3 regions of the Streptomyces sp. NPDC029139 genome follow, and region 3 is predicted to be linked to each of the others. Evidence: riboswitches for the same ligand, from Rfam matches in the RefSeq annotation. Region 3 holds a riboswitch; each other region holds the start of a gene.

Region 1 (3,266 bases), on a different contig from region 3:
GTCCCCCGATCGGCTGACGGGGACCACGGGGCGTCCGGCTGGTGACACGGGCGGGCGGGGCGGAGGGGAAGGGTGCCGCCCGTGTGCCGTGACGGCACGGCTTCCGGGGGTTCCGGGGTGACCGCATCGTGGACAGAAGCGTGCCGGGGAACGCTAAGCGGAATCTCCGGACACTGGATCGGGACACCACGCAGCCCGACCCAGTTCACCTTCCGTTCACTCAGGTTGCTTACGTTCGTCGAGCCACTGACGTCGAACGATTGCCTGGGTAAATGGAACACATCACGCTGCTGCTCGCGATTGTGGTCGTGACAGCTCTCGTGTTCGATTTCACGAACGGTTTCCACGACACCGCCAACGCGATGGCGACGACCATCTCGACCGGTGCTCTCAAGCCCAAGACGGCGGTGGCCATGTCCGCCGTGCTCAACCTGGTCGGCGCGTTCCTGTCGGTGGAGGTTGCCAAGACGATCTCCAAGGGGCTCGTCAACGAGGAAGGCATCCAACCCGAGGTCATCCTCGCCGCGCTCGTCGGCGCGATCCTCTGGAACCTGCTGACGTGGCTGGTCGGTCTGCCGTCCAGCTCCTCCCACGCCCTGATGGGCGGCCTCATCGGCGCGACCATCGCCTCGATCGGCTTCAGCGGAGTCAACGGCGGGGTCGTCGTCACCAAGGTCCTCATCCCGGCGGTCGCCGCCCCGCTCGTCGCCGGTCTGGCCGCGATGCTCGCCGCCCGCCTGACGTACCGCCTCGACAGGAACGCCGGCAAGAAGACCACGGAGAAGGGCTACCGCGCCGGTCAGATCGCCTCGGCCGGTCTCGTCTCCCTCGCCCACGGCACCAACGACGCCCAGAAGACAATGGGCATCATCACCCTGGCCCTGGTCGCCGGCGGCGTCCTCGCCCCCGGCTCCAACCCGCCGGTCTGGGTCATCGTCTCCGCCGGTGTGGCGATCGCCCTCGGCACCTACCTCGGCGGCTGGCGCATCATCCGCACGATGGGCAAGGGCCTCACCGACCTCCAGCCGCAGCAGGGCTTCGCCGCCCAGACGAGCGCGGCCACGGTCATCCTGGCCTCCTCCAGCCTCGGCTTCTCGCTCTCGACCACGCACTCCTGCTCCGGCGCCGTCATGGGCGCGGGCCTGGGCCGCAAGGGCGGTGTCGTCCGCTGGTCGACCGCCACGCGGATGTTCGTCGCCTGGGGCCTGACCCTGCCGGCCGCGGGCCTGGTCGGAGCCGGCGCCGAGTACGTCGCCCGGCAGGGCGACTGGGGCGTCTACACCGTCGCGGCCTTCCTGGTCGCCTCCTGCGTCGCGATCTGGCTGGTCTCCCGCCGCCAGGTGGTCGACCACACCAACGTCAACGACGTCGACGCGGAGCCCGCGGGCGTCGTGACGACCGCCATCGCGGCCGTCACCCCGCCGCCGTCCGGTTCCGTCGCCGCCGTCGCGGACGAGGACCTGAAGACCACCATCCCCGCGCCGGCCCCCACGGACCCGGCGGCCCCCGCCGCCCCGACTGCGCCCGCATCGGTATAAGGAACGAAACGACATGAAGATCGACTGGGCAGCTCTCGGCTCCGTCTTCGGAGTCAGCCTCGTGGCGACCGTCGCCCTCGTGGGCCTCTTCACCCTCGGGATCGTCGGCCTCTCCAAGCAGGAGCAGGCCGCCGCCCAGGGAGGCTCGGCCACCCTGGCGCGCACCGGCGCGTACGCCTGCTTCGCCCTGTGCGCGGCGGCCGTCGTGTACGGGATCTCCCTCATCATGGGCTGACGCAACACGCTTCGACGACCGGGCGGGCCGCACCTTCGGGTGCGGCCCGCCCGGTCGTCGTTCGCGGTCGTCGTTCGGGCCTCGTGTGGTGCTTCGCACACTGTCTCACCGCAGGTCACAGGTGAGTTGACGGGTGTTCGCGCAGCGTGGTGGACTTCCGGGGCCAATACGGCGGCAAGTAGAGGAAGTCCGGTGCGAATCCGGCGCGGTCCCGCCACTGTGACCGGGGAGTCGATCCCCGGGAGCCAGGAACTCTCGCCGCCGGTCACGTCGATCCAGGGCGCGGACCCTGAGTGAGGACACAGCGCCATGCCCGGCCGCAGAGCAGCCACAGGTGTATTCGCGTACGGCGCCGCCGCCGGACTGGCCGCGGACCTGATCCTCGGCGACCCCCGCCGCGGCCATCCCGTCGCCGCTTTCGGACGGGCCGCCGGCTCCGTCGAGAGACGTCTCCGGCGCGACCACCGCGGGTGGGGCGCCCTCCACACGGCCGTCTGCGCGGGCGGTACGACGGCCCTCGGGGCCCTCGCCGCGCGTGCCGTACGGAACCGTCCCGCCGCCTCCGTCGCCCTGACCGCCGCCTCCGTCTGGGCCGTCGTCGGCGGTACGACCCTGGGCCGGGAGGCCCGCGCCATCGGCGGGGCCCTGACGGCCGGGGACCTGGACGTGGCCCGCGAGCGGCTGCCGCATCTGGTCGGCCGTGATCCGCAGGCCCTGGACGGACCGGCGATGGCCCGCGCGGTCGTGGAGTCCGTCGCCGAGAACACCTCGGACGCCGTCGTGGGCGCCCTGGTCTGGGGCGCCGTGGCGGGGGTTCCGGGCCTCCTCGGCTTCCGGGCCGTGAACACGCTCGACGCGATGGTCGGCCACAAGTCCCCGACGTACCGGCGCTTCGGCTGGGCCTCGGCCCGGCTCGACGACGTGGTCGGCTGGCCGGGCGCCCGGCTGACGGCCGCGCTCGCGACGGTCGCGGGCGGCGATCCCCGAGGGGCCCTGCGGGCCTGGCGCGCCGATGCGGGCAAGCACCCGAGCCCCAACGCGGGCCCGGTGGAGGCCGCGTTCGCCGGGGCCCTCGGCGTACGGCTCGGCGGGACCCTCTCGTACGGCGGCCGGGTCGAGCACCGGCCGGTGCTGAACGGGGAGGGCCGGGACGTGGACATCGCGGACATCGAACGGGCGGTACGGCTGTCGCGCCGCGTGACGGCGCTGACGCTCGCGGTGTGTGTGGGTGGACGGCTGGCCGTGACGGCCATGAAGCGGAGGCAGGCATGACGGGCGGCGGGCGGATGCGGAGTGGCGGACTGCTGGTCGCGGGGACCACGTCCGACGCGGGCAAGAGCGTCGTCACGGCGGGCATCTGCCGCTGGCTGGTCCGGCAGGGTGTGAAGGTCGCCCCGTTCAAGGGCCAGAACATGTCCCTGAACTCCTTCGTGACGCGGGAGGGCGCGGAGATAGGCCGGGCCCAGGCCATGCAGGCACAGGCGGCCCGGGTC
Region 2 (3,266 bases), on a different contig from region 3:
CGCCGACCGGCACCTCCTGGGGTTCGAGGACGGTCCGGGCGAGGGTGTCGACGCAGACCAGGAAGACCGCGCCCCCGAGGGCGGTGACGGGCAGCAGCCGGCCGTGGCCGGGGCCTACGAGGGCGCGGGCGGCGTGCGGCAGGACGAGGCCGACGAAGCCGATGGCGCCCGCGGAGCTGACCAGCGCGGCGGTCAGCAGCGCGGTGGCGCACAGCAGGACGAGCCGGGCACGGGCCACCTGGACGCCGAGGGTGGCCGCCGCGTCCTGCCCGAACGCGAGGGCGTCGAGGGTACGGGCGTGTCCGAGGCAGACGGCCAGGGTGAGGGCGAGGACGGCGAGGCAGAGCCATACGTCGCTCCAGCCGGCACCGCTGAGCGAACCGAGCAGCCAGAACAGCACGCCGCGGGTCGTCTCGGCGTCGGCGGAGGTGACGACGACGAAGGAGGTGAGCGCGGAGAACAGCTGCATCGAGGCGACGCCGGAGAGGACGACCCGGTCCGGGGTGCCGCCCAGCGTGTGGCTCAGGAGGAGCATCGCGGCGAAGGAGCACACCGCCCCCGCGAAGGCGCCCGCGGAGACGGACAGCACTCCCCCGCCGACACCGAGGACGACCACCAGAACCGCTCCGGTCGACGCTCCCGAGGAGACGCCGAGGACGAAGGGGTCGGCGAGCGGATTGCGCAGCAGGGACTGCATCACGGCGCCGCAGAGGGCGAGACCGGCCCCGCAGACGGCGGCGAGGAGAGTGCGGGGCAGCCGCAGGTTCCAGATGATGCCGTCCCGGATCGGGCCGATGCCGGAGGGGCTGCCACCGAGGTGGGAGGCGACCACGGAGGCCACGTCACCGACGCCGATGTCCGCCGGTCCGATGGTGATGGCCACGGCCAGGGAGAGGACGAGCGCCGCGCATCCGGCCGTGAGGCGCAGCAGGACGGCGGTCACTTCGTGAGGCCGTGCGCGCGCAGGGCGGCGGAGACCTGTTCGATGCCCTCGACGGTACGGATGGTGGGGTTCATGGCCTGACCGCTGAGGAGCACGTACCGCTTGGCGCGCACGGCGTCCATCGTTTTGGTGACGGGGTCGGACTCCAGGAACTCGATCTTCTTCGCGGCGCTCTCCCCGGACTGCGCCTTGCGGGTGAGGTCGCCGATCACAAGGAGGTCGGGGTTCCGGTCGGCGACGGACTCCCAGGTGATCTGGGGCCATTCCTCGGTGGTGTCGTCGAAGACGTTCTCGGTGCCGGTCTCCCGGGTGATGATGCCGGGCGCTCCGCAACATCCGGCCATGTAGGGGGACTTGGCGTCGGAGAACCAGTAGAGGACGCTGACGTCGGCGACGCGGAGGCCGGCGGTGGCGTGGGCCACCCGGGCCTTGAGGCGGGCGATGAGCTCCTCGCCGCGCTTCTCGACGCCGAACACGCGGGCGAGGTCGCGGACTTCGCCGTAGACGGTGTCCATGGCGAGCGGCGTGGTGCGCTTGCCGTCGCCTCCGCCGCTGTTGTCCTTGCCCACGCAGTCAGCCGGGGAGAGGTAGGTGGGGACGCCGAGCTGCTCGAACCGCTCGCGGCCGGCGACTCCGCCCTTGCCGAGGGTGGAGCCGAAGGAGGCGGCGACGAAGTCGGGTTCGGTGTCCAGCACCTTCTCGAAGGAGGGGTTGTTCTCCGCGAGCCTCGGGATGCCGGAGGCGGCCTTCTCCAGTCCCTTCATCACCGGGTCGGTCCAGGTCGCGGTCCCGACCATGCGGTCCGCGAGGCCGAGGGACAGCATGATCTCGGTGGTGCCCTGGTTCAGGGAGACGGCCCGGCGCGGCCCGCCGGGCGGGATCTCCACGGTGCGGCCACAGTTCTCGAGTGTCCGCGCCGGGGCGGACGAGGCCGGCCCGGCCTCGTCGGCGGCGCCGCAGCCGGTGAGGAGCAGCGCTCCGGACACGAGCAGGGCGAAGGAACGGGGGGTGCGGGCGAGAGGCACGGCTCATCCTCGGCGTCGAGGGCCCATACGCGGGGCCCGTTTCGTACGGATTCGCCAGCAGGTCTTCGGACTCGGGGTCATCCGGACGGGACGCCTTCCCGGCCCGGTTCCCCGGTCCAGTGACTTCGTGCCCCGCCCGTCACCCTCACCGCTGCGCGTCAGCTCCGGATTCGCACCGGATTCCCTGACTCGCGTACGTCACGCACGTGAGTTCGACTGGCTACGGCAAGCTACCACAGCGCCTGTCCGCCCCTCCGTACGCCGACGGGGCGGCGGTGGGAGGGCGCGCGACCCCTTCGGGATCTGTCGCACCGCTCCACCGCCGCCCCGTTCACCGGGCCCCGGACGCGCCGGGTCTCCGAGGTGGCCCTCCGTGGGGCCTCCCGGGTCAGACCACGGGCGTCGGGAACGTCGGGTACTCGACGCCGGACACGTGCTGGACGACGCGGATGACCTGGCAGGAGTAGCCGAACTCGTTGTCGTACCAGAGGTAGAGGATGGCGTTGTCGCCGTCGACCTTGGTGGCACCGGCGTCGACGATCGAGGCGTGGCGCGAGCCGACGAAGTCCATCGAGACGGCGTCGGGGGCCGTGGTGAAGTCGATCTGGCGCTTGAGCGGCGAGTGCAGCGAGACGTCGCGGAGGTAGTCGAGGACCTCCTCGCGGGTGGTCTCGCGGCCGAGCCGCAGGCTCAGGATCGCGATCGAGACGTCCGGCACCGGGACACGGATCGAGCTGCCGGTGATCGGCGCCTTGAGCTCGGGCAGCGCCTTGGCGACGGCCGACGCGGCTCCGGTCTCGGTGATGACCATGTTGAGCGGCGCGGAACGGCCGCGGCGGTCGGCCTTGTGGTAGTTGTCCAGCAGGTTCTGGTCGTTGGTGAACGAGTGGACGGTCTCCACGTGGCCGCGCAGCACGCCGTACTCGTCGGCCATCGCCTTCAGCGGCGGGACGATCGCGTTGGTGGTGCAGGACGCGCAGGACAGGATCTGCTCGTCCGGCTTGATCGTGTCGTGGTTGACGCCGTGCACGATGTTCGGGACGTCGCCCTTGCCCGGGGCGGTCAGGACGACCTTGTCGATGCCGGGGCGCAGGTGCTTCGACAGGCCCTCGCGGTCCCGCCACTTGCCCGTGTTGTCGATGAGGATGGCGTCCTTGATGCCGTACGCCGTGTAGTCGACCTCGGAGGGGTCGTTGGCGTAGATCACCTTGATGGTGTTGCCGTTGGCGACGATCGTGCTCGTCGCCTCGTCCACCGTGATGGTGCCCTGGAACTGGCCGTGGATCGAGTCGCGGCGC
Region 3 (3,266 bases):
CAGGTCCCGGGCCGGCATCGTCTTGCGGGCCAGGCCCTTCGCCTCGGCGGCGCGGTAGGCGGCGTCGAACTCCTCGCCGTACAGGTCGACCAGCTCGGGCACGTCGGCCGGGGAGAACAGCGACCACGCGCCGTCGGAGTTCACGCGGCGCATGAACTCGTCCGGGATCCAGTGCGCGAGGTTCAGGTTGTGCGTACGCCGGGCGTCCTCACCGGTGTTGTCACGCAGCTCCAGGAACTCCTCGATGTCCGCGTGCCAGGTCTCCAGGTAGACCGCGGCCGCGCCCTTGCGCCGGCCGCCCTGGTTCACGGCGGCGACGGAGGCGTCGAGGGTCTTCAGGAACGGCACGATGCCGTTGGAGTGGCCGTTGGTGCCCCGGATCAGCGAACCGCGGGCGCGGATGCGGGAGTACGAGAGCCCGATGCCGCCGGCGTGCTTGGACAGGCGCGCGACCTGGTGGTAGCGGTCGTAGATCGAGTCGAGCTCGTCGAGCGGGGAGTCCAGCAGGTAGCACGAGGACATCTGCGGGTGGCGGGTGCCGGAGTTGAAGAGCGTGGGGGAGGAGGGCAGGTAGTCGAGCCGGCTCATCAGCCCGTACAGCGCCGCGACCTCGTCCAGCGCGCGGACGCTGTCGTCCTCGGCGAGACCGCAGGCGACGCGGAGCATGAAGTGCTGCGGCGTCTCGATCACCTGGCGGGTGATCGGGTGGCGCAGCAGGTAGCGGGAGTAGAGGGTGCGCAGGCCGAAGTAGCCGAAGCGGTCGTCGGCCGTGCGGTCGATCAGGGTGTCCAGCCGCTCGGCGTGCAGGGCGACGAACGCGGCCGTGCGGTCGGCGATCAGGCCCTCGCGGTGTCCCACGGCGACCGAGGCGGAGAAGGAGACCGCGCCCTGGCCGGCCGCCTCGTCGGCGATGGTGACGGTCAGGAGCCGGGCGGCGAGCCGGGAGTACGCCGGGTCCTCGGCGATCAGACCGGCGGCCGCCTCGGTGGCCAGCTCCCGCAGTTCGGCCTCGTCCGAACCGGCGTTGCGGCCGCGCAGCGCGGCGGCGGCGACCTTGCCGGGGTCGGTGTCGGAGAGGTCGGCGGTGAGGTCGGTCAGGGTCCGCAGAAGCACGGTCCCGGGTCCGTCGCTCTCGTTGCCGTCGCTCTCGATCGCTGCGGCCGGATCGGCGGGCGCGATGGTCACGTGGGGCTCTCCCTCGCTCGGCTCGGGGCCGGCGGGGAGGCGGGCGCGGGCACCCGTACGCAGGGGTGCGCGGCGCCACGGCCCACTCCGCGAGGCCCGGACGTCTGTGGCACCCGGAACGGTCGGACCGGGCGCGCTGCCCACAGGTCTTCGGACTCGGCCGGCGTACAAGCACACCGAAACCACACCGTTGCGGGACAGTTCCGGATTTCCACCGGATTCCCCTGCGAGGACAGCGAGCATGAGCATACATGTGGGGGGCGCTCCCCGAAGCACCCCCCACATGTTGTGTCGTTGGCGCGTCAGAGCTCCAGGCCGTAGGCCCGCAGGGGGTCCATGTCCGGGATCGGCCGCCAGTCCCGCTCGGGGGTGCGGACGAAGCCCATCCGCTCGTAGATCCGGTGCGCGGTTGCCATGCCGGCCTGGGTGGAGAGCACCACCCGCCGACAGCCCTCGATCCCCCGAGCCCGCTCCACACAGGCCCGTACGAGCGCCTCTCCGACGCCCCGGCCCCGGGCGTCCTTCGCCACGGCGAGCATCCGGAACTCCGCCTCGCCGTCCCGGGCGATGTCGGCCCACTTCTCGCCCGCCCGGGCGAACGTCACCCCGCCGAGCACCGTGCCGGCGCGGTCCACCGCCACCAGCACCTCCGCCTCGGCGGCCCGCCCGGCCACGTCCCGCAGCAGGTGCAGATAGTCGTCGTCCTCGCCGAAGTCGAGGTGGCCGTCGTCGAGATAGGCGCGGGCGGTGAGATCACCGAGCGTCTCGTACTCCTCGGGCCGTACCGCCCTGATGGTGAAGTCCATGGCGGCAGTGTGCCGCCGGTCACCCCTCCCGCACACCGGATTTCGGTCGGGTGGGGAGAGGCGGGCCGGTCACCGGGGACGAAAGCGACGGGCCGCCGCCTTCCCCCGCAGAGGGAAGGCGGCGGCCCGTTCCGGGCGGCCGGGGGCTCAGCAGCAGCGGAACCCCTCGCGCGGATCGGCCTCCCGCGCGTCGGTGCGGCTGCGCTCGAACTCCCGCCGGGTCATCACCTCGGCGTCCGGGTCGCAGCTCCTGGCGTGGGCGACGTACCGGTCGTACACGGCCTCGCCGGACAGCTCACGCACGTACCAGCGGATCCCGTGCACCGCGCGTCGCAGATGACGGACCGCGTTCACCGTGCTCATGCCGAGCCGGTCCCGGCCGGCACGTCGCCCTGCGGCTCGCCCGGTGCGGGCTCCTTGCGCAGGCCGCCCCCGGCGCCGAGTCCGGCGGCCACCAGCTCCGCCTTCTCCTCCTTCGTGGGGAACATGCCGGCGGGTGCGACGAGCTTCGACTCGGTGTGCGGGGTCTCGGAGAGCCGGACGCCCTCCGGGTTCCTGATCGCCTTGAGGCAGACCCGGCCCGCGTCGGCGATGACCACGATGATGAGGATCGCGAACAGGGCGGACAGCACGCCGTCCACGGTGGAGTTGGTGACGACGGTGTGCATGTCGTCGAGCGACTTGGCGGGCGGGAGCACCTTGTCGGCGTCGATGCCCGCCTGGTATTTGTCCCGCTGGGCGAAGAAGCCGACCCGCGGGTCCTCGGAGAAGATCTTCTGCCAGCTCGCGGTGAGGGTGACGGCGACGTCCCAGGCGAGCGGGATGCCGGTGACCCAGGCCCACTTGAGGCGGCCGGACTTGATGAGCAGGGTGGTGCAGACGGCCAGTGCCACGGCGGCCAGCAGCTGGTTGGCGATGCCGAACAGCGGGAACAGCTGGTTGATGCCGCCCAGCGGGTCGTGCACGCCGACCCAGAGGAAGTAACCCCAGCCGCCGACGACGACCGCGCTGGCGAACCAGACGCCCGGCTTCCAGCTGACCTGGCGGAACGGCTTGTAGACGTTGCCCAGCATGTCCTGGAGCATGAACCGGCCGACGCGGGTGCCCGCGTCCACGGTCGTGAGGATGAACAGCGCCTCGAACATGATCGCGAAGTGATACCAGAAGGCCTTCATCGCGGTACCGCCGATGACGGCGGAGAAGATCTCCGACATACCGAGGGCGAAGGTCGGCGCGCCGCCGGTACGTGAGAGCAGGCTGGCCTCCTCGACGTCC

Evidence for each region. A riboswitch is a leader RNA that binds a small molecule or an ion and turns the genes downstream of it on or off. The one in region 3 is predicted to bind cobalamin.
Region 1: it holds a riboswitch for cobalamin, as region 3 does, so the genes downstream of both, ACZ4VW_RS04420 (cobalamin biosynthesis protein) here and ACZ4VW_RS01500 (ribonucleoside-diphosphate reductase subunit alpha) in region 3, are expected to answer to the same signal.
Region 2: it holds a riboswitch for cobalamin, as region 3 does, so the genes downstream of both, ACZ4VW_RS09995 (ABC transporter substrate-binding protein) here and ACZ4VW_RS01500 (ribonucleoside-diphosphate reductase subunit alpha) in region 3, are expected to answer to the same signal.

What each region holds. Positions count from the first base shown of each region.
Region 1 is NZ_JBVHWN010000002.1:61,845-65,110, forward strand. It holds gene ACZ4VW_RS04410 (inorganic phosphate transporter) at 273-1,538, shown strand; gene ACZ4VW_RS04415 (hypothetical protein) at 1,552-1,773, shown strand; cobalamin riboswitch at 1,929-2,050, shown strand; gene ACZ4VW_RS04420 (cobalamin biosynthesis protein) at 2,083-3,045, shown strand; gene ACZ4VW_RS04425 (cobyric acid synthase) at 3,060-3,266, shown strand, end outside.
Region 2 is NZ_JBVHWN010000003.1:452,015-455,280, forward strand. It holds gene ACZ4VW_RS09990 (FecCD family ABC transporter permease) at 1-943, opposite strand, end outside; gene ACZ4VW_RS09995 (ABC transporter substrate-binding protein) at 940-1,968, opposite strand; cobalamin riboswitch at 2,008-2,204, opposite strand; gene ACZ4VW_RS10000 (glyceraldehyde-3-phosphate dehydrogenase) at 2,357-3,266, opposite strand, start outside.
Region 3 is NZ_JBVHWN010000001.1:344,679-347,944, reverse strand. It holds gene ACZ4VW_RS01500 (ribonucleoside-diphosphate reductase subunit alpha) at 1-1,185, opposite strand, end outside; cobalamin riboswitch at 1,310-1,457, opposite strand; gene ACZ4VW_RS01495 (GNAT family N-acetyltransferase) at 1,488-1,991, opposite strand; gene ACZ4VW_RS01490 (YbdD/YjiX family protein) at 2,139-2,354, opposite strand; gene ACZ4VW_RS01485 (carbon starvation CstA family protein) at 2,351-3,266, opposite strand, start outside.